Regions from separate parts of the Desulfobacter sp. UBA2225 genome, predicted to be linked through region 3. Evidence: predicted binding sites of a transcription regulator. Region 3 holds the regulator's gene; each other region holds the start of a gene.

Region 1 (3,511 bases), on a different contig from region 3:
CGCCGTAACACGCAAGCATGGTTCCGGCATTTATCCGGCATTCAGGATTGAAAATGCTGTGACCAACACTGATGAGAACCTGTTTTTTGTCCGGCCTTGCATACCGGATCTTGACACTGGCAATGGCGTCTGCAAACAGAGAATAAATTAAAAACCGGTTGCCCGAAGGTACGTTTTCAAGGGCTCTAAAGTCGGTCACGGAAATACGGTCAACCATGGTGGTATAGGTTTCCAGGTAATATTTAAATGCCTTGTTTTCCTCGATCACTTCCCGACACCGGCGGTCCACCTCGGGATCCTCTAATATGGTCTTAATATCCGCTTTGCCAAGCATATCCACCAAACGTTCCCAATAGGGAATATCCTGAAAATCGTTATTTTTAATAGTCATGGACAAAAGCAGATAAGGATAGTTTTCAGGTGCTTTGACCTGTTCCCGGGTAAGATCGGCAGAATCAATCATGTCGGTCTGATCCACCAGTTCATCAAACCGGTTATCCAGAAGGTGCTGTTTTTGATAATAGTTATAGATAACCCCTGCGGCGGACGGTGCAATCTCAAAGAGGCCAGGCACATCCTGGGCAGGTTTATTGGAGATATGGTGATCAAACCACAAATAGGCATTAGGATGCCAGGGCAGGTTCGCAAGGATATCACCATCCCGGATATCAGCGGTACCCGACTGAATCGCATTGGGCTCTATCCAGCATATGGGTAAAGACGGTTCCAGGGCTTGGCGCAGAAGAACTGCGCAGACAATGCCGTCAAAATCAGGACGGGTGACGATTCTCATGTTATCTCCTCTTATTTAAAATCCATATTACGCAGTCTGTCCAACAAATCCGGTAATGATCCGATTCAATTTTTCAGATGCCTTTGCTGCAGTCTCAACCACAGCCTCCAGGGTGGTCTGTGCAGGTGCATCCGGATCATTGATATTGGTAATCAGGGAAAGCCCCAGAATTTTCATACCGGCCTGAACCCCGGCAATGGCCTCCATTACCGTTGAAAACCCCACGGCATCGGCGCCGACAATTTTAAGAAACCGTGTTTCTGCAGGTGTTTCAAGGCTTGGCCCCAAAAGGCCGGCATAAACCCCGGCGTGTAATTGAATTTTTTCCTGTTCAGCGACCCCAACGGCACGCCGCCCCAAATCCGGGTCATAGACCCGGCTCATATCAGGAAACCGAAGGCCAAAGCACTCCTCGTGCGGACCTGCAAGGGGATTTTTCCCGGTAAGGTTGATATGATCCCGGATGAGCATAATGTCTCCGGCCCTGAAGTTCAGGTTGATGCCGCCGGCTGCATTGGTAAGGATGAGCATCGGCACCTCAAGGGCCTGAAGCAGCCTTACCGGAAACGTGACAAGCTCCGGGGAATACCCCTCATACAGATGTATCCGGCCCTGGAAAACCAGGATATCCCTGCCGTTAAGACTGCCCTGAACAAGACACCCCTTGTGGCTCTCCACCGTGGCCTGGGGGAAATGGGGCAGTCCGGCATAGGGGAACACCTGGTGGATCTGCAGGTCGGTCAAGGTATCGGAAAGGCCTGTTCCGGTAATCATACCGGCAACAGGCCGCACCTGCATGCGCGCCTGTATAAATCGTGCACATTCCTGAACTTTATTGACAAACACCATTACCCCTGGGCTCCGTTGTCGGGCATAGTCACAAACGCTTTCATGACCCAGCCATAGGTATTATCAGGAAGCCGGACATAATACCAGTCAGACGCACTGCCCTGGATAATCAGAACATTGCCCATATAAGTCTGGGTCAAAACGGCATGATTGATTCCCGGACCGGACCGAACATTAAGAATTTTGGACATTACCACGACCTGGGTACCGGAATCCGCCGGATTCATCGGTACGGCAGGAGGGGTGTGCACAATGGTCGTCGTCTGGGTGGGAACTTGTACCACCTGATATCCGGCAGGCACTCTTCTATAATAGACATTGTCATATACATAATAGGTTAATCCCCCGATCAGCACCGTGACAGCAGCCACCGGAAGACTGTAGGCAATGATACCCAGCGGCGGACGCACCCAAAAATACCCTTTAGGTCCATGCCTGTAAAATAGGCCCCTGTGAAAGAAATAGTCATCTCCCCTGTGCCTGACCTTTTGGCCGCCTGGCGGAACATGTTTAAAAATCGGACCGTGTTTCGGCCCTGCCAGGGCCACAGCCGGCAGGACGGTGGTTAAACCAAAACAAACAAGCATGATTAGGGTTGAAAACTTCAAATATCTGTTTTTCATTTTATCCTCCTGATTAACCCCTTCAGATTAAACATTAATCTTTGGATTCCGGTAACGCGTCCATGCATTAAACGTATGTCAGCGCGTTCGCACAAACAAAAGCAAAAAGTGTACCACATAAAAATACTTACAACATCAAACACTTCTACTTATGTTATCATAATTTTTGGGACAATGCAGTCTCCAAAATAGCGGCATTGGGTATCATCTGAAATCCTGGAATAGATCAATGGCGGTTCGATCATATCCCTTGCCGGCCACAAGAAGCTGCTTTGTGTACTTTTCTTTGATCACACCGCTTTTAAGCTGACTGCGGGAAATGGTTTCAACAGCTTTGCCGCGGTTCATCACCAGAAGCGTATCACACATATGGGAGACCACGGCAAGGTCATGGCTGACAAGGATATAGGTCAATTGTTTTTCCCTTCTAAGATCCTGGAGCAGATTAAGCACCTCGGCCTGGATGGAGACATCAAGGGCAGAGGTGGGTTCATCAAGCAGAATCACTTCAGGATCGAGGATAAGGGCCCGGGCCAAAGCCACCCGCTGACGCTGCCCTCCGGAAAGCTGGTGGGGAAAACGAAACCTGAATTTAGCCCCCAGCCCCACCTCGTCAAGCACACGCGCCACGCGGTGGTTGGCACCCCCAAGACGGTTTATCTTCACAGGTTCCTTGAGTGTCCGGTCAATGGTATGCCTGGGATGAAGCGACCCATAGGGGTCTTGGAAAACCATCTGAACTTTACGGCAAAACGCGATGTTCCTTTTTTGCTTCAACCTGACGCCGTCAATTTCCATACGCCCTGTCCAGTGGGTCAACAGTCCAGATATACAATTGAGAACCGTTGATTTGCCTGATCCAGACTCTCCGACCAGGCCGAAACTTTCGCCCTTTTCCACGGTAAAATTGACATCCCTTACCGCATGGTTTCGGGCCTGGCCATGGCCGAAACAAACATTGAGATTCTCAACGGCGATCATAACGCAGCCCCCCGCTAAAGGGTCCTGGCACAGCCTTAAGCCAGGCGTCATCCCGGACAAGTATGGGCAGACGATCCTGGGTGCCGTCTATTTTAGGCAGGCAAGAAAGTAATCCCTTTGTGTAAGGATGATTTGATTTATGAAGATTACCCGCGTCCAGCACTTCCATGATTTGTCCGCCGTACATAATGATCACCCTGTCGCAGAACGAGGCGACAAGCTCAAGATCATGAGAGATAAACATAAGGCCCATGCCCCGTTCACT
Region 2 (3,511 bases), on a different contig from region 3:
AAAAATGAATCTTCATTTTAACAAAAGCCAGATCAAGGTGAAGAATGTGGCCGCCGTCATGGCCACGGCAAATATTCCGCCCTTTGCCCGGATCGGGGACCGCATCGACATCACGGTTTCGTCGTTAGGTGATGCCACAAGCCTTAAGGGCGGAACCCTTTTAATGATGCCCATGAAAGGGGTTAACGGTAACGTTTATGCCATTGCCCAGGGTGCAGTAAGTCTTGCGATACCCGCCGGTATGAACGACCGGAGCAGTCATCTTCTCACGGCCCGGATTATCGACGGAGCCACAGTGGAGCGCGAGATCCCATTTCGTCTGGAAGGAAAAGAACAATTGACGTTGTCCCTGTTCCGGCCGGATTTCACCACGGCCCGGCGGGTGGGCGATACCATCAATGCCGCTTTAGGGGAAGGGATTGCAAAGATTATTGATGCCGGTTCCATCCGTCTGAACGTGCCCGAATCCATGCAGCAGGAACATGTAGCCGAGTTTATTGCCGATGTGGAAGGGCTCTCTGTGGTTCCGGATACCGTTGCCAAGGTTGTGATCAATGAAAAAACCGGTACGGTGGTTATCGGCAGTGAGGTGACCATTTCAAATGTGGCCGTGGCCCATGGAGATCTGAACGTGACGATCCAGGGACAAAACCCCCAGTATATTATGGAGCTGCCCGGCACCTCCACCATCGGAGAACTGGTTAATGGACTGAACTCTTTAGGGGTCCAGCCCAGGGACCTGATCAGTATTCTGGAAAGTATCAAGGCGGCCGGGGCGCTACAGGCCAGTCTGGAGATACTTTAGAGTTATTAGAGGGGAAAAATTATGCCTATTCAAATGCCTGGGGTTATGACGCCTGTTACAGATACCCAGAATACGACCAATACGGCCCGGCAACTCCAGCGTGAAAAAGATCTTGAAAAAGCCTGCCAGGGGTTTGAGGCTTTAATGCTCAATACCTTGATGCAGCGTATGCGGGACACCCTGCCCGGAGACAGTCTTTTCCCCGAAAGCAATGCCTCTGACGTCTACCAGTCCCTACATGACCAGTTTCTTACGGAAAATTTATCCCAGGGGCGTCGTGTAACCGGCTTCAAAGAGTTTTTATACCAGCAGCTTCAGGACTCAGTTTGACAGCCTGTTGAAAAATTTTGATTGTATTGGATCATGGCATAATAGTTGCTTTTTTAAATCTGCACAAAACGAAAAACGGAAAATATTTCCTTGTTTTACGGATTGAGAATATTCTTAACTATTCAATATTGCAGTTGATAGAAACAAGATAAGGAGAATGGATATGGAAAAAGCTGCCGATAGTATCCAAACGCTGCTTAAGGAAAAACTTGCCTTCTACCAGCAGCTGAACCTGGTATTAAAGGCTGAAAAAAAGGCTATCGGAACCGTTGACATTGGCATGATATGGGAAACAACCAGAGCAAAAAAAGATCTTATCGGCAAAATAGAAGAATTGCGAAACAATATTCTTGTTGCCTGCCAAAATCATTTTCCCGGCATGGATAAAAAAACGGATACCTTTTCCCTGGGCGCACTGGTAGATGCTCTGCCGCTGCCCAACAAAAACAAAATCCAGATAAGACAGCTCAAACGAACCATTGATAAAGAAAAAGAGATCGTGGCCCATTTTATAAAATCTAATCAAATTCAGGTTAAAAAGCACCTGTCCGTTGTGGATAACATCATGGCGTTAATCGGAAACAACGCTGCTCAGGCCCGATACACCGGCAATGGGATGGTGACCCAGGGAAGAAAGAACAGCTGTCTGTTCATGGCCCAGGTGTAGCACGACCTGCGCGAACAAAGGTTGACTCTGACGTTGCATATGATTATAACAATGGTACGTTCGGCGATGAATTTAAGAGTCATTTGGGGCGGTCTGTAAGTCCTTTTTGAATTCAACGGCTAAAAATATTAATGTCAGCCTGATGGATTATTTGTTAAGCCTATGCTTATTCTAACACGAAAAGTTGGTGAGAGTATCGTCATTGCTAATGATATCATCGTAAAGGTGGTTGAAACCGGCAAAAACAGCATTCGGTTAGGTATTGATGCGCCCCGGGAAATATCGGTCCTGCGACAGGAGGTATTTGACGCCATTCAAAAGGAGAATATCCTTTCCTCCCAGGGGACAACAGATAATATTGATATTGCAAAGGCAGCCAAACTGATAAGTAATAAGGACAAGGAGTCTGAATAAAAAGTAATGAAGATTCATACAAGGCAATTGGGTGAAGTGAATATTGATGATGATAAAATCATCAATATGCCGGAGGGTATCCCCGGATTCAGGCAGCAGAAACGATATGTTGTTCTTGATAAAAAGGAAACCTCTCCTTTTTATCTGTTTCAATGCGTGGATGACCCGAATCTGGGCTTTGTGATCATGGACCCCCTTCGTTTCTATCCAGATTATACACTCTCTGTTAAGGATTTTGATAAGACGATTAAATGGGAATTTGGAAAGGAAGAGCTAACCTGTTTTGTCATTATCACTATTCCCCAGGGCAAGCCTGAAGATATGACGGCGAACTTTATGGCGCCTATTGTGATTAACAATGAAAGAAAAGAAGGGATGCAACTGATCCTCCAGGGCAGTCCCTACTCACACCAGCAACCGCTTTTGAAATAAAAAAATCAAATTACACATTCGTACTGAAAAGAAGGCCGCTTAAGTCCTGCATTTTTTCACGAAGCTCAAGAATTTCCTCTGCAGGGAACTGCTTGATGACTTCATCGGTTTCTTTGTCCATAATTTTGACCACCACATCCTCGGTGCCCTCGTCGATGGTAAAATTCAGCCTGGTCTGAACAGTGTTGGCGAACGCTTCAAGGGCTTCCACCATCTCTTCGACATCTTTTCTGGTCAGTTTGGCCTGATTGCCGGAAGTTTCACTCTTTTGTTCAGAAGTCCGGGTTTCAGCGCGCTTAATATTTGCCGAAGAAGATGGACTCTGCTTTAATTCGGACAGCGTATTAATGTTTGCACTTACTGTCTTGGCAGTAGCTTCCTGACCCCGAATACCGGGTTCAGGTCTATCTGTATTGGTTATTGAGCTTCCTGTTACATTCATATTTTTTACCTTCATAGGGTAAACAATTCCTATCGGCTGATGCTGAGAAGTCTTGAAATGCCCTTTGACCTCCGGTGGCTCTCCAGGGTTGCTTTCCCGTGCTTGAGATGTTTAAAACTTTTTCCACTTGGTTTTTATGCCTTTGTATCTCAACCCCGATGTTTTCGTCAAGCATTAGGATCAGTCCAACGCCTTGTTTAAGTTTCTTCATGTTGTGGGCATAAGACGTCATGGTCCCATTTTTTGTATTGTGCGGTCAGGAGTTATTGTTTTTTTATCTATCTTCTTTGACTTTGGGCACTATTCATGAATTCTTAATGAATTCTTAATAGTATCGACAAAAATCGGTAATACTTTATACAGAGTTCTTATAATTTTTTTTTACCTTTCCCACAGGGGCAAGGTATATTGCAAACTCTTC
Region 3 (3,511 bases):
TCCGGCACAAAATAGGGATTTGCCAGAAAACGCAGATCCACCACAATATCCGCATCCACCGGGATGCCGTATTTGTAACCAAAAGACATGATATTCAGTTTCATCAAGTTTTCAAAACCGGTCTCCTTGGATACAAGGTTGTGTATTTCTGCTTTAAGCTGATGAACATTGAAATTAGAGGTGTCAATGATCTGGTGGGCCAGCTTGCGGATGGAGGCCATGCCTTGTTTTTCAGACTTGATACTCTCCAGAAGGTTCTTTTTATCACCCACCGGGTGGTGCCTGCGGGTTTGACTGAACCGTTTGACCAGGGTCTGGGTATCTGCTTCAAGAAATATGATGACTGGAGAAACGCCCATCTCCTCTAAAGCAGAGACGCCTGAAACAAATGTATTTAAAAAAGTTTTTGACCGCATATCCATCACAAAGGCTGCGCCCTTGACTTTGGCGCTTTCCCCCAACAGCAGCTCAAGCACCTTGGGCACAAGCTCCATGGGCATGTTGTCGATGCAGTAAAAGGAGGCATCTTCAAATGCCTGGGCAACAGTTGTCTTCCCGGAACCTGAGATGCCGGTGATGATATAAACCTTGAATTTTTCCATTGTCAAAATTCTTCGTCATTTTCCAGAATGATCTGATGGATTTGCTCTGTTGAACCTGCTGCCAACAGTCGTTCTTTAAACTGATCCATTTTCAGCAGCTTTGAAATCTGGGCAAGAACTTTCAGATGACCGCCTGTGGAGTGCTCAGGTGTCAGAAGCAGAAAGAAAAGATGGACGGGCCGGTTATCCAAAGACTCAAACTCAATTCCTTTAATGCTGCGCCCAAATCCAACAGCAATGGATTTCACCGTCTCCAACTTGCCGTGGGGAATGGCGATGCCGCCGCCGATGCCTGTGGACCCTAAATGTTCGCGTTCCATCAGGACTGCTGCGACATCTTCGACTTCGGCTCCGGCCACGGGAGAAACAGCCTGGGACAGTTCTTTTATGGCCTCTGGTTTGTTTTTGGCTTTCAGGTCTGCGATAATAGCGTCCAGCTTTAGAATGTCACTGATTTTCATTGGCTCCGGCCATCCTATCCTTGGGGGGCAATTAGTCCCAGTTTCCCGTTATTGTGTTTATAAATCACATTGACCTCTTGTGTGCGGGCATTAATGAATACATAAAAAGATTTTTTGCCCGACTCCAGTTCAATCACCGCATCCTCAATGTCCATGGGTTTTGTTTCAAGGGGTTCTTCAATAATATCAACCACGTCCCCGGGCAAAGGTTCCTCAATGCTGAACTCACGGGTATCCGTCAGGCTTGACTTGTTGCCCAACAGGTGTTTCTTTATCTTTTCCTTGTGTTTTGTGATCTGGCTTTTGACTTTATCCGCCAGGATATCAATGGCGGCATACATGCTTTCGGACGCTTCCTTGGCATGGATGTTAAGCGACCCGCTGGTTAAGGTTATTTCGGCAATATGCCTTATTTTTTCAACGCTTAAGACAACATTGGCCTCGGCCGGACCCTCCAGCATCTTGTCAAACCGTTTAAGCTTTTTATTTACATAGGATTTCAGGGGATCGGATGCTTCTATCTGTTTGAACGTGATGGTGACTTGCATAGATGAGCTCTCCCTATAATTGTTTGCGTTTGTTGGACGGCAGAATATTGAGTACTTTTCTGTATTTTGCCACGGTTCGCCGGGCAATCTGAATATCTGATTCCTGCAGAATTGCGGCGATTTTATCGTCACTTAAGGGTGCGTTTGGATCTTCATTGTCAATGAGTTGTCTTATTCTCTCCTTGACGCTGGCCGATGCCATGGAAGGTCCGTCCCCCCGCTCTATGGAGCTGTTGAAAAAATATTTCAACTCAAATAGTCCCTGGGGGGTGTACGCGTATTTGTTTGTGGTCACCCGGCTGATCGTAGACTCATGCATTTCAATATCTTCGGCAATATCTTTTAAAATCAAAGGCCGCAGATAGGCAATGCCCTTTTCAAAAAAATCCCTTTGAAACTTGATGATGCTTTCCATGACCAGATAGATGGTTTTCTGGCGTTGATGAATGGATTTTATCAGCCAGGAGGCGGACTGCATCTTTTCATTAAGATAGGTCTTGGTCTCCTTGGGGATTTTTTTGCCGGTGGCGACGGCTTCCCTGTAGAATCTTGAAATTTTTAATTTGGGAAGGCCGTCATCGTTCATAACAATTTTAAAATCATCACCGACTTTGTAAACATAGATATCCGGGGTGATGTAGGCGGGTTCCTCTGTGGCAAATTTCCTGCCGGGCTTGGGTTCAAGAAACTGGATGATTTTTACTGCAGCCCGCACATCCTCAACGGAAATTTTAAGGGCCTTGGCAATTTTTTTACTGTTTCTGTTTTCAAGATTTTTGAGATGATCCGTAATGATCCGGGTGATGATATCGTTTTCAATGCCCAGTTGCCGGACTTGAATCAAAAGCGTTTCGCACAGGTTTCTGGCACACACGCCGGGGGGGTCAAAGGTCTGGAGCACAGCCAGCACTTTTTCAACGGTTTGAATATCGGCCTCGGCACTCTGGGCCAACTCCTCTACGTCGGCGCATAAATATCCGTCCCGGTTCAGGTTGCCGATGATGACATGACCCAGTCGCTCCTCTTCGTCCGGCAGATCCGAAAGCATCAACTGCCACTTTAAATGGGCTTCAAGGGTTTGTTTCTCGGATGTAAATGATTCGTAATTGAGCGCTTCACTGTTTTCAGACTCCATGTAGATTCTACCGGTGGAGTTGTATTCATTGATATAGTTTTCCCAGTCCGTATCCGAGCGCACCCGCTCTTCAATGGTAACTTCTTTGGCAGGGGCTTCTATTTCCTCTGTCCGGGTTTCGGTTTCCTGGGCAGTGATGGCTTTGTCAGAGGCCTCATCAATGGAGATTTCTTCAAGCGCCGGATTTTGCTCCATTTCCTGCTGGATCATTTCGGCAAGTTCAAGCCTGGAGAGCTGAAGCAGTTTGATAGCCTGTTGGAGCTGGGGTGTCATGACCAGCTGCTGGGTCAGTGCAAGGCTTTGTTGTAATCCAAGTTCCATGATTAAAGTTTAAAATTGTCTCCCAGGTAAATGCGTTTGGCTACTTTGCTTGAAATAATTTTTTCCGGAGGGCCTGATTCCATAACCATACCCTGGCTCATAATATAAGCCGTGTTGCATACGCCTAATGTTTCCCTGACATTATGATCGGAAATCAATATTCCGATGCCTTTGTCGGTAAGCTGGGATATGATTTGCTGGATATCAATAACAGCCAAAGGATCAATGCCGGCAAAGGGCTCGTCCAGTAGGATGAACAAGGGGTCTGTGGCAAGAACCCTTGAAATTTCCAGACGGCGCTTTTCTCCACCGGACAGGGAAGTCGCCTTTTGTCCGGCCAAGGCCAGTATCCCAAGTTCTTCCATCAGTGTTTCGGCTTTCCGGTTGATGTCCGCGACTTTTTTGTCAATAACCTCCAGAATGGCCGTTATATTTTCCCGGACT
Region 4 (3,511 bases), on a different contig from region 3:
ATTTACCAGCGGGTCCGCCAGATCAGCCCCACCAAGACCAATGTCCTGGTCACCGGTGAAAGCGGGACAGGCAAGGAGCTTATCGCCCGGGCCATCCACGATAACTCTGAGCGCAAAGATAAGCCCTTTGTGGTGGTCAACTGCGGCGGGATTCCGGAGACGCTCATGGAGAGCGAATTTTTCGGTCATGTTAAAGGATCATTTACAGGGGCTGTGGCAGACAAACAGGGATTGTTTGAGGCGGCCAATACCGGCACTATTTTTCTGGATGAAATCGGGGAACTCTCCACATTTCTGCAGGTAAAACTCTTGCGTGCCGTCCAGGAAACCCGGTTCAAGCCCGTGGGCGGCACCCGGGAAATTGACGTGAATGTAAGGATTATCTCTGCTACCAATAAAAAGCTGGAGCAGGAGGTCATCGACGGCAATTTCAGGGAAGATCTCTTTTTCCGGCTTAACGTCATACCCATCAAGGTGCCGCCGCTGCGGGATAGAAAAGGGGATGTTGAATTACTGGCCGCCCATTTCGTTGAGAAATACTCGAAAAAATTGGGCAAGGATATCGTAAAGCTGTCGTCCTATGCCATTGATTTTTTGAACCAGTATTCCTTCCCCGGCAATGTCAGGGAGCTTGAAAACCTGATCGAGCGCTCTGTCGCACTCTCTTCAACCAATATCATTCTGCCCGAAAGCCTGACCATCTCCTCGCATAAACGTCGGCGCTGGATAGAGGGCATTCAGAATAATCGCTATGACCTGGAAGATGTGGTATCCGGTGTGGATCTGGACAAGATCATGTCCGACATTGAAGGCGCATATGTCAAAAAAGCCATGGAAGTTTGCCAGGGTAATAAAAGCAAGGCAGCAGAGCTTTTAAATTTAAGCTTAAGATCTTTCAGGTATCGCCTGGATAAAACCATGCCGGACAAAAACGAATCCGGGGATGGTGATGCGGAGTAAGGGAGTCAGGGTTGACATTTTTTGTCAATCGGATCACCTTTTTTGTTAAATTTCAGCGAAAAATCGTTTTTAATGTCTGATGGTATTTGGGTTCGTTAAAATAAATCCTTTTTAAATTAAGCAGTTGTAAATAAATATAAGTTTTTTTTGTTCTGGCACTGCTGTTGCATTAATCATTGTCATTAATGAAAATAAAAAAAAGTTTGTCACATCATTTAACCTAAAAAAAGGAGAGTAAAAAAATGACAAAACTTATCAGAAACAACCAGAAAGGCTTTACCCTGATCGAACTGATGATTGTTGTGGCCATCATTGGTATCCTGGCTGCCATTGCCATTCCGCAATTCAGTGCTTACAGAAAGAGAGCGTGGGTTGCAACCATCAACAGTGATGTCAAAAATGCATATACCGCATCTGTCACTTTGATTGCCGATACACCAGCTTTGGCCGCAATGGATCTTGCCGCTTTGCAAGGTGCCGGTTATACGCCATCCGCTGGCGTAACAACTTCTGTCGCTTTTACGGACGTAAGCAATTATGTAATTTCAAGCCAGGGCCTTGCTACCTGGGCTCTGACTACAGATACCGCTACAATTAACCAAGATGGTACGCTGACAGTTGCAGCACCATAACATGTCACTCATAAATTAGTACTGCTGAATTCGGGAAACACGATAGTTAATTATCAAATAGAATTCTGACCCGAGGGAATTCTGGGGACAAGGGAATTCTGGGGACAAGGGAATTCTGGGGACACAATAGTTAATTATCAATTAGAATTCTGATCTCGGAAATTAAAGGGGGGCTCTTGGGGGCCCCTCTTTTTTGTTTGCCAAATTCGGGATACATAATATATTGTCGTTGACAATTTTTACATAATTTGCCATAAAAATCAGCATGCTAAAGCTAATAATTATGTATCGTATACTCCGAATTAGTCTTTTTATCCTTTTAACTCTGTCGCTTTTTTTTTCAATTCAAACACTTGATAAAAAGTATCCCAGGCAGGCGGTTGAGTCATTTTTATATTTGCCGTCGGGGACCTTCTTAAAAGGGGCGGCGCTGGGGTATGATGAGATGCTTTCGGATCTGCTCTGGATCAAGGCGATCGGGTATTTTGGCGGACAGATCCGAACGGATCGCAACTATACGTGGCTGGCCCATCTCCTGGATGTGGTAACCACGCTGGATCCGTTGTATCAATACCCCTATGAATTTGGCGGAATCGTTTTGGCCGCTGAAGTGGGGGAGGTAGACAAAAGTATTGCGCTGCTTAAAAAAGGGATGAAAAATGTTTCCCGGAATGATCCCCGGTACTGGTATTTCCCTTTCTTCCTTGCCTATGATTATATGTATCATAAAGATGATTATCTCACTGCTGCTCACTATCTGGAGCAGGCTGTAAAATTTCCCCAAAGCCCTGCATATTTGCCACGTCTGGTGGCCAGGCTTTATGCCAATGCTGATTCTCCTGAAGTCGCTGTTACTTTTTTACAAGAGATGATCAAAGCCACAGAAAAACAGGATTTGAAAGAGCGTTTGGTCGAACGGCTTCATCAGGTGATCCATCGGGCCAATATGAAGATACTTAAACAGGGGGTTGAGGCTTTTTACCTCAAGTTTCAGAAGTATCCGGCATCCATAGAGGAACTGCTTACTGCTGGTATTATTCCCGACATGCCGGTTGATCCCAGGGGCGGGACCTATTATATTTCCAAAGAGAGCCGGACGATTGAGAACACAATACCTGAAGAAGATTTGGAAGTGCATATCAAGAAAAAAGAACAGCCCCGGGCAGATGACTTGCCTTTGCCCATGCGGGTTCCGGAAGAAAACTGAAAAGGAAGATACCTGTGACAGATTCAATCGCAATTGATATTAAAGGATTAACCAAAAGTTTTTCCAACGGCTGGCTGGGAAAAAAACAGGTGCTCAATGATTTGAATTTTCAGATCCTGGACAATGAAGTGTTTGGCTACTTAGGCGGCAACGGCGCCGGCAAGACGACGACATTCAAGCTGATGCTCGGCCTGATCCGTCCGGACAAAGGGGAGATCTCTTTTTGGGGGTGTTCTGCAAAGGATAGAATCAGCCGGGCCATGATCGGATATTTGCCGGAGCAACCCTATTTTTACGCATATCTTACGGGTGCCGAGGCCCTTGATTTTTATGCCAGCCTGTTTGATATGACGGGCACTGAACGCAAAAAAAAGGTCGGCTATTTGCTGGATCTTGTGGGGCTGACCCATGCCGGGGATACCCAGCTGCGCAAATTTTCCCGGGGCATGCTCCAGCGCATCGGTATTGCCCAGGCCCTGGTCAATGATCCGAAACTGCTGATTTTGGATGAACCCATGTCAGGCCTGGACCCCATGGGTCGAAAAGCCATGCGCGACATTATCCTCTCCTGCCGGGACCAGGGAAAAACCATTATTTTTTCCTCCCACATCATTTCGGATGTGGAGATGATTTGTGACCGGGCAGGCATCCTTGCCAATGGGGAACTTAAAAATATCATCACCATGGACGATGCCATATCGTCTAAGGATTC

What was found. Region 3 encodes sigma-54, which starts transcription at its own class of promoters, with help from an activator protein. Its sites were predicted from a motif close to TNTGGCACANTTTCTGCTNT; they were not measured.
Region 1: the regulator sigma-54 is predicted to act here: its motif matches at 2,364-2,383, upstream of B3D59_RS10785 (DUF6515 family protein).
Region 2: the regulator sigma-54 is predicted to act here: its motif matches at 1,168-1,187, upstream of flgN (flagellar export chaperone FlgN).
Region 4: the regulator sigma-54 is predicted to act here: its motif matches at 1,112-1,131, upstream of B3D59_RS18320 (prepilin-type N-terminal cleavage/methylation domain-containing protein).

The regions. Positions count from the first base shown of each region.
Region 1 is NZ_DDYV01000214.1:173-3,683, forward strand. Features, by position in the region: partial or broken gene B3D59_RS18485 (methyl-accepting chemotaxis protein) at 1-793, opposite strand, end outside; gene B3D59_RS10780 (purine-nucleoside phosphorylase) at 821-1,642, opposite strand; gene B3D59_RS10785 (DUF6515 family protein) at 1,642-2,265, opposite strand; gene B3D59_RS10790 (ABC transporter ATP-binding protein) at 2,470-3,246, opposite strand; gene B3D59_RS10795 (ABC transporter ATP-binding protein) at 3,233-3,511, opposite strand, start outside.
Region 2 is NZ_DDYV01000106.1:15,634-19,144, reverse strand. Features, by position in the region: gene B3D59_RS05810 (flagellar basal body P-ring protein FlgI) at 1-805, shown strand, start outside; gene B3D59_RS05805 (rod-binding protein) at 827-1,135, shown strand; gene flgN (flagellar export chaperone FlgN) at 1,299-1,802, shown strand; gene csrA (carbon storage regulator CsrA) at 1,965-2,216, shown strand; gene fliW (flagellar assembly protein FliW) at 2,223-2,648, shown strand; gene B3D59_RS05785 (flagellar protein FlaG) at 2,659-3,105, opposite strand; gene B3D59_RS05780 (SagB/ThcOx family dehydrogenase) at 3,446-3,511, opposite strand, start outside.
Region 3 is NZ_DDYV01000204.1:6,640-10,150, reverse strand. Features, by position in the region: gene rapZ (RNase adapter RapZ) at 1-602, opposite strand, end outside; gene B3D59_RS10290 (PTS sugar transporter subunit IIA) at 605-1,063, opposite strand; gene hpf (ribosome hibernation-promoting factor, HPF/YfiA family) at 1,078-1,611, opposite strand; gene rpoN (RNA polymerase factor sigma-54) at 1,625-3,067, opposite strand; gene lptB (LPS export ABC transporter ATP-binding protein) at 3,070-3,511, opposite strand, start outside.
Region 4 is NZ_DDYV01000171.1:5,727-9,237, forward strand. Features, by position in the region: gene B3D59_RS08740 (sigma-54-dependent transcriptional regulator) at 1-960, shown strand, start outside; gene B3D59_RS18320 (prepilin-type N-terminal cleavage/methylation domain-containing protein) at 1,203-1,592, shown strand; gene B3D59_RS08750 (tetratricopeptide repeat protein) at 1,876-2,799, shown strand; gene B3D59_RS08755 (ABC transporter ATP-binding protein) at 2,814-3,511, shown strand, end outside.